4 regions of the Streptomyces sp. NBC_00442 genome follow, and region 1 is predicted to be linked to each of the others. Evidence: riboswitches for the same ligand, from Rfam matches in the RefSeq annotation. Region 1 holds a riboswitch; each other region holds the start of a gene.
The links. A riboswitch is a leader RNA that binds a small molecule or an ion and turns the genes downstream of it on or off. The one in region 1 is predicted to bind cyclic di-AMP.

Region 2: another riboswitch for cyclic di-AMP. It lies ahead of OG432_RS32970 (LysM peptidoglycan-binding domain-containing protein); the one in region 1 lies ahead of OG432_RS06640 (M23 family metallopeptidase).
Region 3: another riboswitch for cyclic di-AMP. It lies ahead of OG432_RS15520 (M23 family metallopeptidase); the one in region 1 lies ahead of OG432_RS06640 (M23 family metallopeptidase).
Region 4: another riboswitch for cyclic di-AMP. It lies ahead of OG432_RS20570 (transglycosylase family protein); the one in region 1 lies ahead of OG432_RS06640 (M23 family metallopeptidase).

What each region holds. Positions count from the first base shown of each region.
Region 1 is NZ_CP107918.1:1,491,869-1,495,070, reverse strand. Features, by position in the region: gene OG432_RS06645 (M16 family metallopeptidase) at 1-965, shown strand, start outside; cyclic di-AMP (ydaO/yuaA leader) riboswitch at 1,179-1,337, shown strand; gene OG432_RS06640 (M23 family metallopeptidase) at 1,352-2,116, shown strand; gene OG432_RS06635 (GntR family transcriptional regulator) at 2,295-2,963, shown strand.
Region 2 is NZ_CP107918.1:7,326,272-7,329,473, forward strand. Features, by position in the region: gene OG432_RS32965 (RraA family protein) at 86-709, opposite strand; cyclic di-AMP (ydaO/yuaA leader) riboswitch at 1,351-1,535, shown strand; gene OG432_RS32970 (LysM peptidoglycan-binding domain-containing protein) at 1,538-2,320, shown strand; gene OG432_RS32975 (anti-sigma factor antagonist) at 2,577-3,020, shown strand; gene OG432_RS32980 (eCIS core domain-containing protein) at 3,189-3,202, shown strand, end outside.
Region 3 is NZ_CP107918.1:3,442,315-3,445,516, forward strand. Features, by position in the region: gene OG432_RS15515 (LuxR C-terminal-related transcriptional regulator) at 1-5, opposite strand, end outside; gene OG432_RS15520 (M23 family metallopeptidase) at 208-1,308, opposite strand; cyclic di-AMP (ydaO/yuaA leader) riboswitch at 1,321-1,491, opposite strand; gene OG432_RS15525 (PP2C family protein-serine/threonine phosphatase) at 1,781-2,902, opposite strand.
Region 4 is NZ_CP107918.1:4,590,844-4,594,045, reverse strand. Features, by position in the region: gene eno (phosphopyruvate hydratase) at 1-520, opposite strand, end outside; gene OG432_RS20570 (transglycosylase family protein) at 780-1,475, opposite strand; cyclic di-AMP (ydaO/yuaA leader) riboswitch at 1,478-1,647, opposite strand; gene OG432_RS20565 (transglycosylase family protein) at 1,917-2,966, opposite strand; gene OG432_RS20560 (cytochrome P450 family protein) at 3,085-3,202, opposite strand, start outside.

The DNA of each region.
Region 1 (3,202 bases):
TCGAGCGGCTGGTGGCCAACCGGCTCGACGAGATCCCGCACGAGCAGGCCAACCCGGCCCGCCGCGCCGCCAAGCAGCTCTCCAAGGAGCTCTTCCCCGCCACCGCGCGCATCTCCCGGCCCCGCCAGGGCACCGAGGAGACGGTCGCCGCGATCGACGCGGCCGCGGTGCGTGCCTTCTACGAGGCGTACGTGCGTCCCGCCACGGCCGTCACCGTCGTCGTCGGCGATCTGTCGGGCACCGACCTCGACGCGATCCTCGCGGACACCCTGGGCGCCTGGACCGGCAACACCGCGAAGGCGCGCCCCGTCCCGCCGATCACCGCCGACGACAGGGGCAGGGTCGTCATCGTGGACCGCCCCGGCGCGGTCCAGACGCAGCTGCTCATCGGTCGCATCGGCCCCGACCGCCACGACCGGGTCTGGGCGGCCCAGGTGCTCGGCACGTACTGCCTGGGCGGCACCCTGACCTCGCGCCTGGACCGCGTGCTGCGCGAGGAGAAGGGCTACACCTACGGGGTGCGTTCCTTCGGCCAGGTGCTGCGCTCGGGGCCGGAGGGCGGCGCCGCGATGCTCGCCATCAGCGGCTCGGTCGACACCCCGAACACCGGGCCCGCCCTGGACGACCTGTGGAAGGTGCTGCGCAAGCTCGCCGCCGAGGGTCTGACGGACGCGGAGCGCGAGAGCGCCGTGCAGAACCTGGTGGGTGTCGCGCCCCTCAAGTACGAGACCGCGGCGGCGGTCGCGGCGACCCTCGCCGACCAGGTCGAGCAGTTCCTGCCGGACGACTACCAGGCCCAGCTGTACGCGCAGCTCGCGGAGACCGGCACCGTGGAGGCGACGGCGGCCGTCGTCAACGCCTTCCCGGCCGACCGGCTCGTCACGGTGCTCGTGGGCGACGCGGCGCAGATCGCGGAGCCGGTGCGGGCGCTCGGAATCGGTGAAGTGAGCGTCGTCACGGGCTGATTGACGCGTCGTCGAGCCCCGTACTTCCGGGGCATACGGGACCCCGGTGGCGCACGCGCCTCCGGGGTCCCCCCATATGTCCGGTTTATTGGAGAGGTTGCCTGTCTGTCATGTGGCGTGCGCAACAAAAACCGGCGTCTGTTTGGTGATTGAAAGATCAGCCGTCTAGCGTCAATCGCGCTGTCCGTCACCACCCGTCGCAGCCGCGGCACCGGACAGTGATCGCCGAGTCCCCGATGGCGCGAGCCAGGGGAGCCGGGGACCCACTCAGTCCCTGGGGTGAATCGGACGCCCCCGCCCGCGGGGGAGCCCGTAGGAGACCTTCCTGCTCCGAACCCGTCAGCTAACCCGGTAGGCGAGATGGAAGGAAAGGACACCGCCGCTCCATGGCGTTCACCCGTGCCACCGGGAAACATCGCGCGCCCAGCCGGATGACGCGCCGCAGCGCGAACATCGCGGGCATCGCCACCCTCGCCACCGCCGGAGTCGTAGGCACCCTCGCCTCCCCGGCCGTCGCCGCCCCGAGCACCACCACCGACACCGGCCTCACCCAGGCCATCGTCATCGGCGACACCCTCGCCGACCAGCTCGGCGCCCAGGCCGACGCGCAGAAGCAGGCGGCCGCGAAGGCCAAGGCGAAGGCGGAGGCCGAAGCCGAGGCCAAGCGCAGGGCCGAGCAGCGCGCCCAGGAGGCCCGCGAGGCCAAGGAGCGCGCCGCGCGCGAGGCCGAGCGCAAGCGCCTCAACACGTTTGTCGCCCCCATAGCCAACAGCTATGTGTCCACGGGCTACAAGACCGGCGGATCGCTGTGGTCCTCCGGCAGCCACACGGGCATCGACTTCCACGCGGGCATCGGCACCCCGGTGCACGCCGTGGGTCTGGGCACCGTCGTGGAGGCCGGCGCGGGCGGCGCGTACGGCAACAACGTCGTGATCAAGATGCACGACGGCACGTACACGCAGTACGGCCACCTCTCGGTCATCCAGGTCTCCGTCGGCCAGTCCGTGGAGCCCGGCACCCAGATCGCCCTCTCGGGCAACACCGGCAATACCACCGGCCCGCACCTCCACTTCGAGGCCCGCACCGGCCCGGAGTACGGCTCGGACATCGACCCGATCGCCTACCTGCGGTCGCACGGCGTGAGCGTCTGAGGCGCCTCGGCCTCCGCGCACACCGAAGACCCCCGGCATCGCGCCGGGGGTCTTCGCCGTTGGCCCGAAGGCGTCCGCGGGTCCCGGCCGTCATCCGGAAGTAACACGGCGTCGATACAGTCGCCGCTCGGGCGTCGCCCGACCGCGATCCGGCGGGAATCCAGGCGGAGGTTCGGACGTGCGTGTTCCGGCGCATTCCATCGGCGCGGCGATCCGCGACGACATCGTCTCGGGCGTTTTCGAGCCCGGCCGCAGACTCGCCGAAGAAGCCCTCGCGCGCCGTTACGGGGTGTCCCGCGTCCCGGTCCGCGAGGCCCTGCGCACGCTGGAGTCCGAGGGGTTCGTCACCACCCGCAGACACGTCGGCGCCCATGTCGCCGAACTCACCGACCGCGAGGCCGCCGACCTCCTCGAACTGCGCCTGTTCCTGGAGCCGTTGGCCGCGGCGCGGGCCGCCCAACGCCGCGACGAGGCCCATCTCCGGGTGCTGAGCGGCCTGGTGAGGCTGGGTCAGGGGCGGGCGGGCCGCGGCCGGGGGGAGGATCCGCGCTCCTTGTGGGGCTGGTTCCACGAGACGCTGGCCCAGGCCTCCGCGAGCCCCGGACTCATCGCGCTGCTCGCGCAGTTGCGGCACAAGGTCGCCTGGATGTACGTCGTCGAACCGCCGGCCCGCCCGGCCGAGGCATGGGCCCTGCTCGGCGCGATCACCGACGCGGTGGCCCGGCACGACGCCGAACGCGCCCGTGCCCTCACGGCCCAGCACGCCGAGCGCTCCCTGCCGGCCCACCGGCTGCGCCGCCCCGCGCCGCCGCGGCACGGCGCCAGCACCGCGGACGCCCGCGCGTAAGGGCCACGCCGGACAGGCCGTACCCGGACAGGCCGTACCCGGACAGGCCGTACTCGGACAGGCCGTACTCGGACAGGCCGTACTCGGACAGGCCGTACTCGGACAGGCCGTACCCGGACGACAAGCCGTACCCGGGCAAGCCGTATATGAACAGCCGACACCGAGGGAGCGGCGGCATTCCGGCGCCCGGAACGTGCGGGCGCGCAGGAAGACGAAAGGACCGCCGGGCCCGGATCCGG
Region 2 (3,202 bases), 5.8 Mb from region 1:
CCCGGCGGGCTGCGGGGGGGCTTCCCCCCTGAACCCGCGCCGCGTGCACGGTGGTTGAGTGCTGCCCCTCAACCCTGACCGCCCTTCAGTCTTCGAATCCGCCTTCGCTCAGGATGACGTCGATGCGGCTGCGGTGCGCCGCTTCCCACGCGTCGAGCGACTCGTCGGCCTCCTTGGCCAGTTTGCGCCGCGCGTCGACGAGCACCTGCTCCCTGCGGGCGTGCGGCGTGACCACGACGCCCTCCTCGTCGGCCACCACGACATCGCCCGGACTCACGCGCACTCCGCCGCAGAGCACCGGCACGTTGAGCGGCTCGACGGCCTTCTTGGCGCCCGGCACGGGAATGACGCCACGGGCGAAGACGGGGAAGCCCAACTCGCGTACCTCTGCGAGATCGCGAATGACTCCGTCGGCCACGAAGGCCGCGATGCCCCGGCGTTGGGCGACGGCGCACACGTTTCCGCCGGCGAGCGCGTAGTCCAGGTCGCCCGATTCGACGACGATGACCGAACCGGGCTCGGCGCGGTGAATGGCCGCGTGCAGCATGAGGTTGTCACCCGCAGGACACCGAACGGTGAATGCGGGACCGGCGACCCGCGGAACCGGTGACCACAAAGGGCGAATTCCGATATCCATGACCTGCTTGCGCCCGAGGAGATCGGCGAGCGTGGTCGGCGGAATGTTCTTGAATTCAGCGATGTCGTTCATGTTCTTCCTTGGTCGGGGCGCGAGTTGTGCGGGACAAGCCAACGGCGGTGACCCTGCGGCGCCGAATTGCCCATGGTCTCAGGCCGTCTGATCCGCCGCCAGGACCCTTCCCCCGTGTGAGGGGGTCCGTGACGGCATGCGGTGTGGTGCGGGGCGCGGTGCTCCAGAAGGCGGGAAGGCGGGGGTAGGAGACGTCTGGCCCTCCCTGGCCATGGCCACCACCGAGTCCGCGCAGACCTAGCGCAGACCTCGCGCAGACCTCGCGCAGAGATCGTCGGAGCGAAGCCCCCCCACCCTCCCTCGGTCGGCTGCGCACACAAAAGTCCCTAGTGTCCGAAATGGAGCATTATGGGATTTACCGTCGCGCGCCGAGAAATGTCCATATTGGGACTAATGGGTGGGCCTCGCCGCTTTTGCTAATACGGCGTTCGGTTCCCGGATGGCCGAGTGAATTGGGTCACTCGCCCGACGGGCTGTCAGGAAAGCTCCCCAGGGTCATTCGGGTTCATTTTCAAGAGAGTTGACGGATTCGGCGGGGGTGTCCCAGGGGCATGGATTTCCGTGGATCAATATTCCGGATCATGCGCAATGAATTCTGGCCTTGTTTCCGCTCGGCCCCTTCGTTTACGTTCACCGTCAATCCGGATGGAACGCCGAATCCTGCCACCGTCCGGTACCTCCCAGACACGTAGGGCAGGAGCGGGGGACCCAGGTAAGCCGCCGGTCCGGATTTCCGGAACGGCTGGGGTGAAGTCGCGTGCATCGCGGCCGGACATCTCCCGTCCGAACCCGACAGCTCACCTCGCAGGCGACGGAGAGGAAAAAACCATGCCTGCAAAGGGCAAGCACCGCCGCCCCAAGTCCCGCTCGTTCAGCCGGGGCCTCGCCGTCGCCGGTACGGGCGGCGCCGTACTCGCCATGCCGGTGATCGGCGCGACCACGGCCGCCGCCGCGCCCGCGTCGGTCCACACCGCCACGGTGGCGAGCGTCGCCGCGGCCGCCAAGTCGGTCACGGCGGTGAAGGCGGCTCCCCTGAGCTACGACGTCGTCTCGGGCGACTCGCTCTCCCGGATCGCCGACGCCCTCAAGGTGAGCGGTGGCTGGAAGCAGCTGTACCAGGACAACCGGAGCGTCATCGGCAGCAACCCCGCCGTGATCCGCCCCGGCATCAGGCTCACCGTCGGTGGCCCGGCCCCGGCCGCCGCCACGACCGCGCGCGACGCCTCGGCCGACCGGGCCGACCGCTCCGCGCGCCCGGCCACCCTCACCACGGCGAGCACGGCCTCCTACACCAACAACCTCGACGGCTGGATCAAGCAGTCGCTCGCCATCATGGCCCAGCAGGGCATCCCCGGCACCTACGACGGCATCTACCGCAACGTCATGCGGGAGTCCTCGGGCAACCCCATGGCGATCAACAACTGGGACTCCAACGCGGTGGCCGGAACCCCCTCCAAGGGACTCCTCCAGGTCATCCAGCCCACGTTCACCGCCTTCCACGTGCCCGGCACCTCCACGGACCTCTACGACCCGATCGCCAACATCACCGCGGCGTGCAACTACGCCGCCAAGACCTACGGCTCGATCGACAACGTCTTCGGCGCCTACTGAGCCCGCTGCCGCGGACCGAACACGCAAGACGGCCGGACGCCCTCGACGTGAGGAGGGCGTCCGGCCGTACCGTCGGGCCTCCGCGCGGCGGCGGCGCAACTTCGGTTCACCCGCCGGGATGAACAATCTCAAGGCTGCACGTTTCTGCAGGCGTGCTTGTTCCTAGGGTGGTAAGGCGTCACCCGGACCACGGTGACTGCCCGATTACCGTGCCCCCCCGCACCCCCCGGGGGCCCTTGCTGGACCGGGAGCTGCCATGGGAACCACCGCTCGGCCGTCCGTCTCGGCCCCCGTGCCGCTCCCGCCCGGCCTGCTTCCGGAGCGGTGCCGCCACGCCCGTACCCATCTGGTCCGGGGAGTCACGGTCGTCGAGGTCCACGGCACCGTCGACCTGGCCAGCGCCCCCGACGTACGGGTGCATCTCGACGCGGCCACCCAGCCGCCCGGCGCCCGCGTGGTCGTGGACCTGCGGCCCGTGGAATTCTTCGACTGTGCCGTCCTCACGCTGCTCTTCCGGGCGCACCGCAGGATCCGGGAGCGCGGCGGCCGGCTCGGCGTGGTGTGCGTACGGCCATGGCATCTGCGGGTGCTCGCCGCGGGTGGGCTCGACGCGCTGGTCCGTCCGGTCGCGACGGTCGAGGAGGCGGCGCTCACCGCGCCGTTCGCACCGCCCCCGGAGACCGACATCAATCACCGCTGAGGCGAATCCAGTTGGACGGGTCCGTGGCGCGGTGACGCTCTTCGCCCATCACACCGCGAGCGCCCCGTCGGTGCCCCTGCGGCTGCCCTTCCGTACCTTCACCGGCGTACCCCCACGGTGATATGCACGTACGGCCGGACATCGCGTCCCACCACCAAAGGGGTTCACGTGCACGCCCAGGA
Region 3 (3,202 bases), 2.0 Mb from region 1:
TCCATGTTCCCCCCAGGGAATGCAAGACGTGGACCCCGACAAGGCCGGGGCCACGCTAGCGCAGGGAGCAATGACAGGAACTTTGCCGATGAAATGAGGGTCACGGATTGATTCGATTGCGCCGCGAATGCCGGATGAGTCCACCCAGCGAATTCCACTCACCGAAATCCCCCGGAGTTCCGCCCCGGACCCCTGGGGGTCGCCCCCTCAGGGATGCAGCCCCTTGGACTGGAGCCACGTCATGGGGTCGATGCCCGTGCCGGACGGGGTGTGCACCTCCAGGTGGAGGTGCGGGCCCGTCACGTTCCCGGTCGCGCCGACGCGCCCGATCACGTCCCCCGTCGACACCTTCTGCCCCACGCTCACCGCGAGCGACGACTGGTGGCAGTACCAGAGCTCGCTGCCGTCATCCAGCGTGATGACCGTGCGATACCCGTACGCACCCGCCCATCCCGCCGACTTGACCGTCCCGGAGTGGACCGCCTTGAGCGGCGTGCCCGTCGGCGCCGCGAAGTCGAGGCCGGTGTGGTGGCCCGAGGACCACATCGAACCGGCCTCGCCGAACGTGGAGGTGAGGGTGTACGAGCCGACCGGCAGGGAGTACGCGGCGGCCAGCACGGCCAGCCGCTCCGCCTCCGCCTTCTTCGCCGCGGCCTCGTCCGCCGCCTTCTTCTCGGCCGCGGCCTTGGCCTCGGCGGCGTCCTGCTTGGCCCTGGCCTCCGCGGCCGCCTTCTCCGCCGCGGCCTTCTCGGCGGCCGCCTTCGCCTCGGCGACGGCCCCGGCCCTCTGCTGCTCGGCCTGCCGCAGGATGCGGGCGCGCAGCGCCTCCCCCGCGTCGGTGGCGCCCGCCTCGGCCTCGGTGGTGGTGAGCCCGGCCATGCTCAGTGGCGCGGCGGCGAACCTCCGGTCGGCCCTGGCCGCCGCGGTCTCGTGGCCGTCCGCGTCCGCGGCGTCGGCCGCGCCCCCATTCCCGCCGCCGTGCGGGACGAGGCTGCCCACGCCCGGCAGCGAGCCGAGGTCGGGCAGGTTGTCCGTGAGGGAGTCGGGCAGGGATATGGAGACCGGGGGCTTGGTCTGCGCGGTGGCCATGCCGCCGGCGCCGACCGCCGCGATGACACCGACCCCCAGGACGGTGGAGCTGCGGGCGAGCCCGCCGCGCTGCTTGGCGACTCTGTGCCGGCCCCGGAGCGGTCGTACGGACTCCTCGGTCGGGTCCCACTCCTCCCAGCTCTCGTCCTCGCCGGGCGCGTCCCCGTACAGCACCGCGGAGGGGGCGGGGGTGTCGAGGGCAGGCTCGTTGGACGCCATGGAGAGGCGCTCCTTTCCTTCCGTCTCCGCCTACCGGTAGCGGTGGGGATCCCCCCTGGCCCTTGAGGCCCGGGGGGAGGGTTCGGAGCAGGAAGGTCTCCTACGAGCGCCCATGACGGACGTCCGATTCACCCCAAGTTGGTGGTTCCCCGGTTCCCTTTCGGGATTCGGCGCATGCGCACGGTGCCGCCTTTGCGGCGGCTGGGACGGCCGCGCTGCGTTATCGAACGTTAATAGACAGCGGGACCGGATTCCAAGCCGTTCCCACTGATCGTTAACGACCTTGGCCCGGACTTAGCGGCGATTGCCGGGGCAAACCGGGCCAGTTGACGGCCCCTCACTGTCTCCTCCGTCACGCTCGCTTAAACATCCACATCCTGACGGTGTGTCAATTGTTATGCGCAGCGAGACCTTTCGGGCACCCACGGTGAACACCCGCCCGCGGTGAACGCCCGCCCCCGTGCCGCCTCCCCTACTTCACGATCTTCACCGTGCGGCGCCGGTCGGGCTGCCCTTCGGCCGGGCGGGCCACCGCGAGCAGCGCCATGTCGTCGCTCGCGCCGCCGCCGGTGTAGCGGCGTACGTCGTCGACGAGCGCGTCCAGCACCTCGTCGGGCCCCGGGAAGATGGCGCCCCGCAGACGCGCGCCGGGGTTGTAGAACACCCCCCGGTCGTCGCGCGCCTCGGAGAGCCCGTCGGTGTAGAGCAGCAGCGTCGTGCCGGCCGGGAAGGGGCGGACTTCGGCGCGGTCCGGCCACACACCGAGGTCCGACATGCCGAGCGGCAGCGCGGGCTCGGCCGGCATGACCGCGTCGAGGGATCCGTCCGGGTGGAGCAGGAACGGCTCGGGGTGGCCCCGGTTCACCAGGCGTACGGTGCCGTCGCCGCGCGGGATCTCGGCGAGCAGCGCCGTGGTGAACCCCTCGACGGCGTCGAGCCGGTCGCGCCGGGTGCCCTCGCGGGCCAGCGCCCGCTCCAGGCGCTGGGTCACCGCCTCCAGGGAGGACTCCTGCTCGGCGGCCTCCCGGAACGCGCCGATCACCACGGCGACGGCCTCCACCGCCTGGAGTCCCTTGCCACGGACATCGCCCACGATGAGCCGGACCCCGTACGGGGTTTCCTGCACGGCGAAGAGGTCCCCGCCGATGAAGGCGTCCGCCTGAGCGGCCTCGTACCGCGCTGCCACGTGCAGTCCGCCGATGCGGGACGCGGGCGTGGGCAGCACGGCGCGCTGCGCGGTCTCCGCGATGACCCGGGCCGATGCCAGCTGTTCGCCGCTGCGGCGCAGGATGCGGTTGATGACGAGGGCGAGTGCGCTCACCGTGAGCACGGTGAACAGTTCGCTCGCGCCTTCGCCGAGGTCGGGGAGGTCGTGTATGAACCAGAGCGCCACGACGGCGGCGACCGAACCGAGCCCGACGGCCGCGGTGCCACGCTCCGAGTAGAACGGGGCCGCGGCGACCGGCGCGCCCGCGAACAGCGCGGCGGCGGTCAGCTCGGGCGGGGTGGAGGCATCGAAGGCGAAGCCCACGAGAACCAGGAGCACGGGTAGCGCCCGTACCAGGCGCCCTTCGCCTTCTGCTCGCTGCCGCACCAGTCCAGACTGGCCCCTGCCGAGCCCGATGGCGACTCGGGCGCGCCCAACGGGGTGCCGGCCCGGCCGCGCGGGCCCCTCGGGTCGTCAACGCAGCCGGCACCGGTGGGGTCCCGGGCGGCCCCGGGCGCAGCTTCCTCTGGTGTGGCGGTGGTGGGCGTCCTGATCGGGTACGCAGGGCAGCTCCGCCCAGCCGCCGCGGTTGAGGCGGCACCCCGCGGGGAGCGTCGAGGGCCGGGCGGGCACCATCTCGACGGTGAGGGGCACGGACACGGGCATGGTCCCGCCCGGTTCCCGGCA
Region 4 (3,202 bases), 3.1 Mb from region 1:
CGCCGATCGGGGCGATCATGAACTCCTGGATGTCGACGTTGGAGTCGGCGTGCGACCCACCGTTGAGGATGTTCATCATCGGGACGGGCAGCAGGTGCGCGTTGGGGCCGCCCAGGTAGCGGAACAGCGGCAGGTCGCTGGCCTCGGAGGCGGCGTGCGCGACGGCGAGCGAGACGCCGAGGATGGCGTTGGCGCCGAGCGAGCCCTTGTTGTCCGTGGCGTCCAGGTCGAACATGGCCTGGTCGATCAGGCGCTGCTCGGTGGCGTCGTAGCCGACGAGCTCCGGGCCGATCTGCTCGATGACGGCGAGGACGGCCTTCTCGACACCCTTGCCGCCGTAGCGGTTGGGGTCGCCGTCGCGAAGCTCGATGGCCTCGAAGGCACCGGTGGAGGCGCCGGACGGAACTGCAGCACGGCCGGTGCTGCCGTCGTCGAGGCCGACCTCGACCTCGACCGTGGGGTTGCCTCGGGAGTCCAGGATTTCCCGGGCTACGACGACGTCGATGGACGGCACGAGCATCTCCTTCTGGGATGTGAAGCTAGATGTGACGCAAGCGGTGCAGGGACATGCGGGGTCGCGTTGGCCTTGCGACAAGAGCCTAACCGGCTCCGGGGGTCGCACCAGCCGAGTGCCCGCCTCCTGGGACGAAAAAGGGCCCAAGGGCCCCGATTGCCGGGCAAAGGACCACAAGACTACTGTCCGGTAACAGCGAAAACCCCGGCCCGGCGCGTACGGGGGAATGCGCGCCGGGCCGGGGCGACCTGGGGGTGGGTCAGTCTCAGCCGAGGTGCAGCTTCTGGCCCGGGAAGATCAGGTTCGCGTCCTTGACGATGTTCTTGTTCAGGTCGAACACCTTCTGCCAGCCGCCCTTGACTCCGTTGGCGGTGGCGATGGTGCCGAGGGTGTCGCCGGACTTGACGGTGTACTCGCCGTCGCCCTGCTTGACCGGCTCGCTGCGCTGGGCGCCGCGGCTGGCCGGCGCGGACTCGGTGCGCTCGGACTTCTGCGACTTCTGCTGCGGCTGCGCCTGCTGCTTCGGCTTGGCGGGCTTGGCGGACTTCGCGGACGAACCGGAGGTGTCCACGTCGGCCTTGGCGCCGCCGGAGGTCAGGTTGCCGGCGCCGGCGCAGGACCAGGCACCCGGACCCTGGATGGCGAGCAGCTTCTCGGCGGCGGCTATCTGCTGGCCCTTGGTGGCCAGGTCGGCGCGCGAGGCGTACTGGGTACCACCGGCGGCGGCCCAGGAGGAGTTCGAGAACTGAAGGCCACCGTAGTAACCGTTGCCGGTGTTGATGGACCAGTTGCCGCCGGACTCGCACTGGGCGACGGCGTCCCAGGTCTGCACGGAGGCGGCGGAAGCGGAGCCGGCCGCCATCAGCGGAGCGGCGACGGCGGCACCGGTGACACCGGCCAGCGTGGCGACACGGACGGCCTTGGACGGGCGACGGTGCTTGCCCTTGCCGGAAAGCAGCATGGAGTTCTCCTCACCGACGCCTGCGAGGTGAGCTGTCGGGTTCGGGCGTGAGCTGCCCGGCCGAGCGTCGATGCGCCCGTCTTCACCCCAAGCCGGTTCCGGCAGCTCTGCGAACTGTCGGGCCCGGCACTTACCTTGGGTCCCCCGCTCCTGCCTACGGCGCATAAGCGTCGACTGTTCCCATCGGCCGACGGCAGGATTCGGCGTGCTCGGTCGACGGGGCTCGTGGTGACGAGCGAGTCCGACGAAAACACACGCCCCGCCAATGTTCAAAGACGTACATCGGGGAGAAATCCCCCTTACTTGCGGCCACAGAAGGGATGTTTCCGCAGGTGAGGGGCGGGGCGGACGGACCGGGCAGACAGGACACGCCAGTTGAGGCGAAGAGACCCATGTCTCACTTGCACAGAACGGACATAAACCCGCGAACCAACCCGTGAACTAGCCCTGCTGCGGGGTGGAGTTCGCGGTGGCGTCCGCGGTCGGGGCCGGGGTCGAGGAGGGGGCCGAGGACGGGGTCGCCGGGGCGGCGGGGGCGGCCGTCACATCCTTCAGGTCCAGGCTCTGGCCAGGAAGGATGAGGTCGGGGTCGGTGCCGATCAGGCGCTCGTTGGCGTGGTAGAGCGCGGGCCAGCCGCCCTTGACCTTGTTCGCGTCGGCGATGACGGTCAGGTTGTCGCCGGGGCGGACGGTGTAGGCGCCGTTCGCGGCAGGGGCGTTGCCGGCCTCACGTGAGGCTCCGTCACCCCGTGAGGCGTGCCGCCCCGCGTCGCGGTCGCCGGCGGAGGTGCCCGCGTCACCGGCCGGGCTCGACGCGGTCCCTTCGGCCGGGGCCGACGGCGTGGCGGATCCGGGGGCGGCGCCCGTGCCGTCCTCCGGAGCGGGGGTCCCGCGGTGCTTGCCCGGGTTGGCCGGGGTGGAGGCGGACGGCGTCGGGGACTTGGCGGACCCGCCCGGCTCGGTGGCGCCCGGAGCCGGCGCGGCCGGGGCGGTGGCGCCCGGCGTCGCGGTCGCGTCGGGCGTCCCGGTGGCGGGGGCGGCAGGGGCCGACGGCGCGGACGACGGCGTCCCGTCCGCCGTGTCGGGTACACCCGGGTCGACGTCGGCCGAGCCGCCGCCCTTGTTGAGTCCGGCACCCGTGCCGCAGTCGGCGAAGGCGTTCGGGCCCTTGGCCGCGAGCACCTTCTCGGCGACGGCTATCTGCTGGGCCCGGCTGGCGAGGTCGGGGCGCTGCGCGTACTCGTTGCCGCCGTACGCCTCCCAGGTGGCCTGGGACATCTGCAGCCCGCCGTACAGGCCGTTGCCGAAGTCGGCGCTCCACATCCCACCGGACTCACAGGAGGCGACCTGGTTCCAGGTGCCGGCGTCCGCGGCGCTCGCGCCGGTCGCGGCGAGCAGCGGAAGCGCGAGGGCGGATCCGGTCACTCCTGCCGCGACGACGAGGGCGGGTGCCTGACGGGGTCGACGATGCCGTCCATTCCCGGAGCGCATGTATAAGGCCTTCCGTGTGACTGCTGAGCCGAATGAACGGTGAACGTAGCCGTACTCGAACGCCTGTCACAAGTCGATGGCACCGCGATCACGTAAAAGTCACAGTCTTGACGGTCCGTCAGATGACGCCGGGATTCCGGTTGTCGCCCGACGGCGTGAACTCGACCGGCAGGGTGCGCAGTCCACGCATGATGAGCCCGCCTCGCCAGCGCAAATCGTCAGGTTCCACCGCGAGA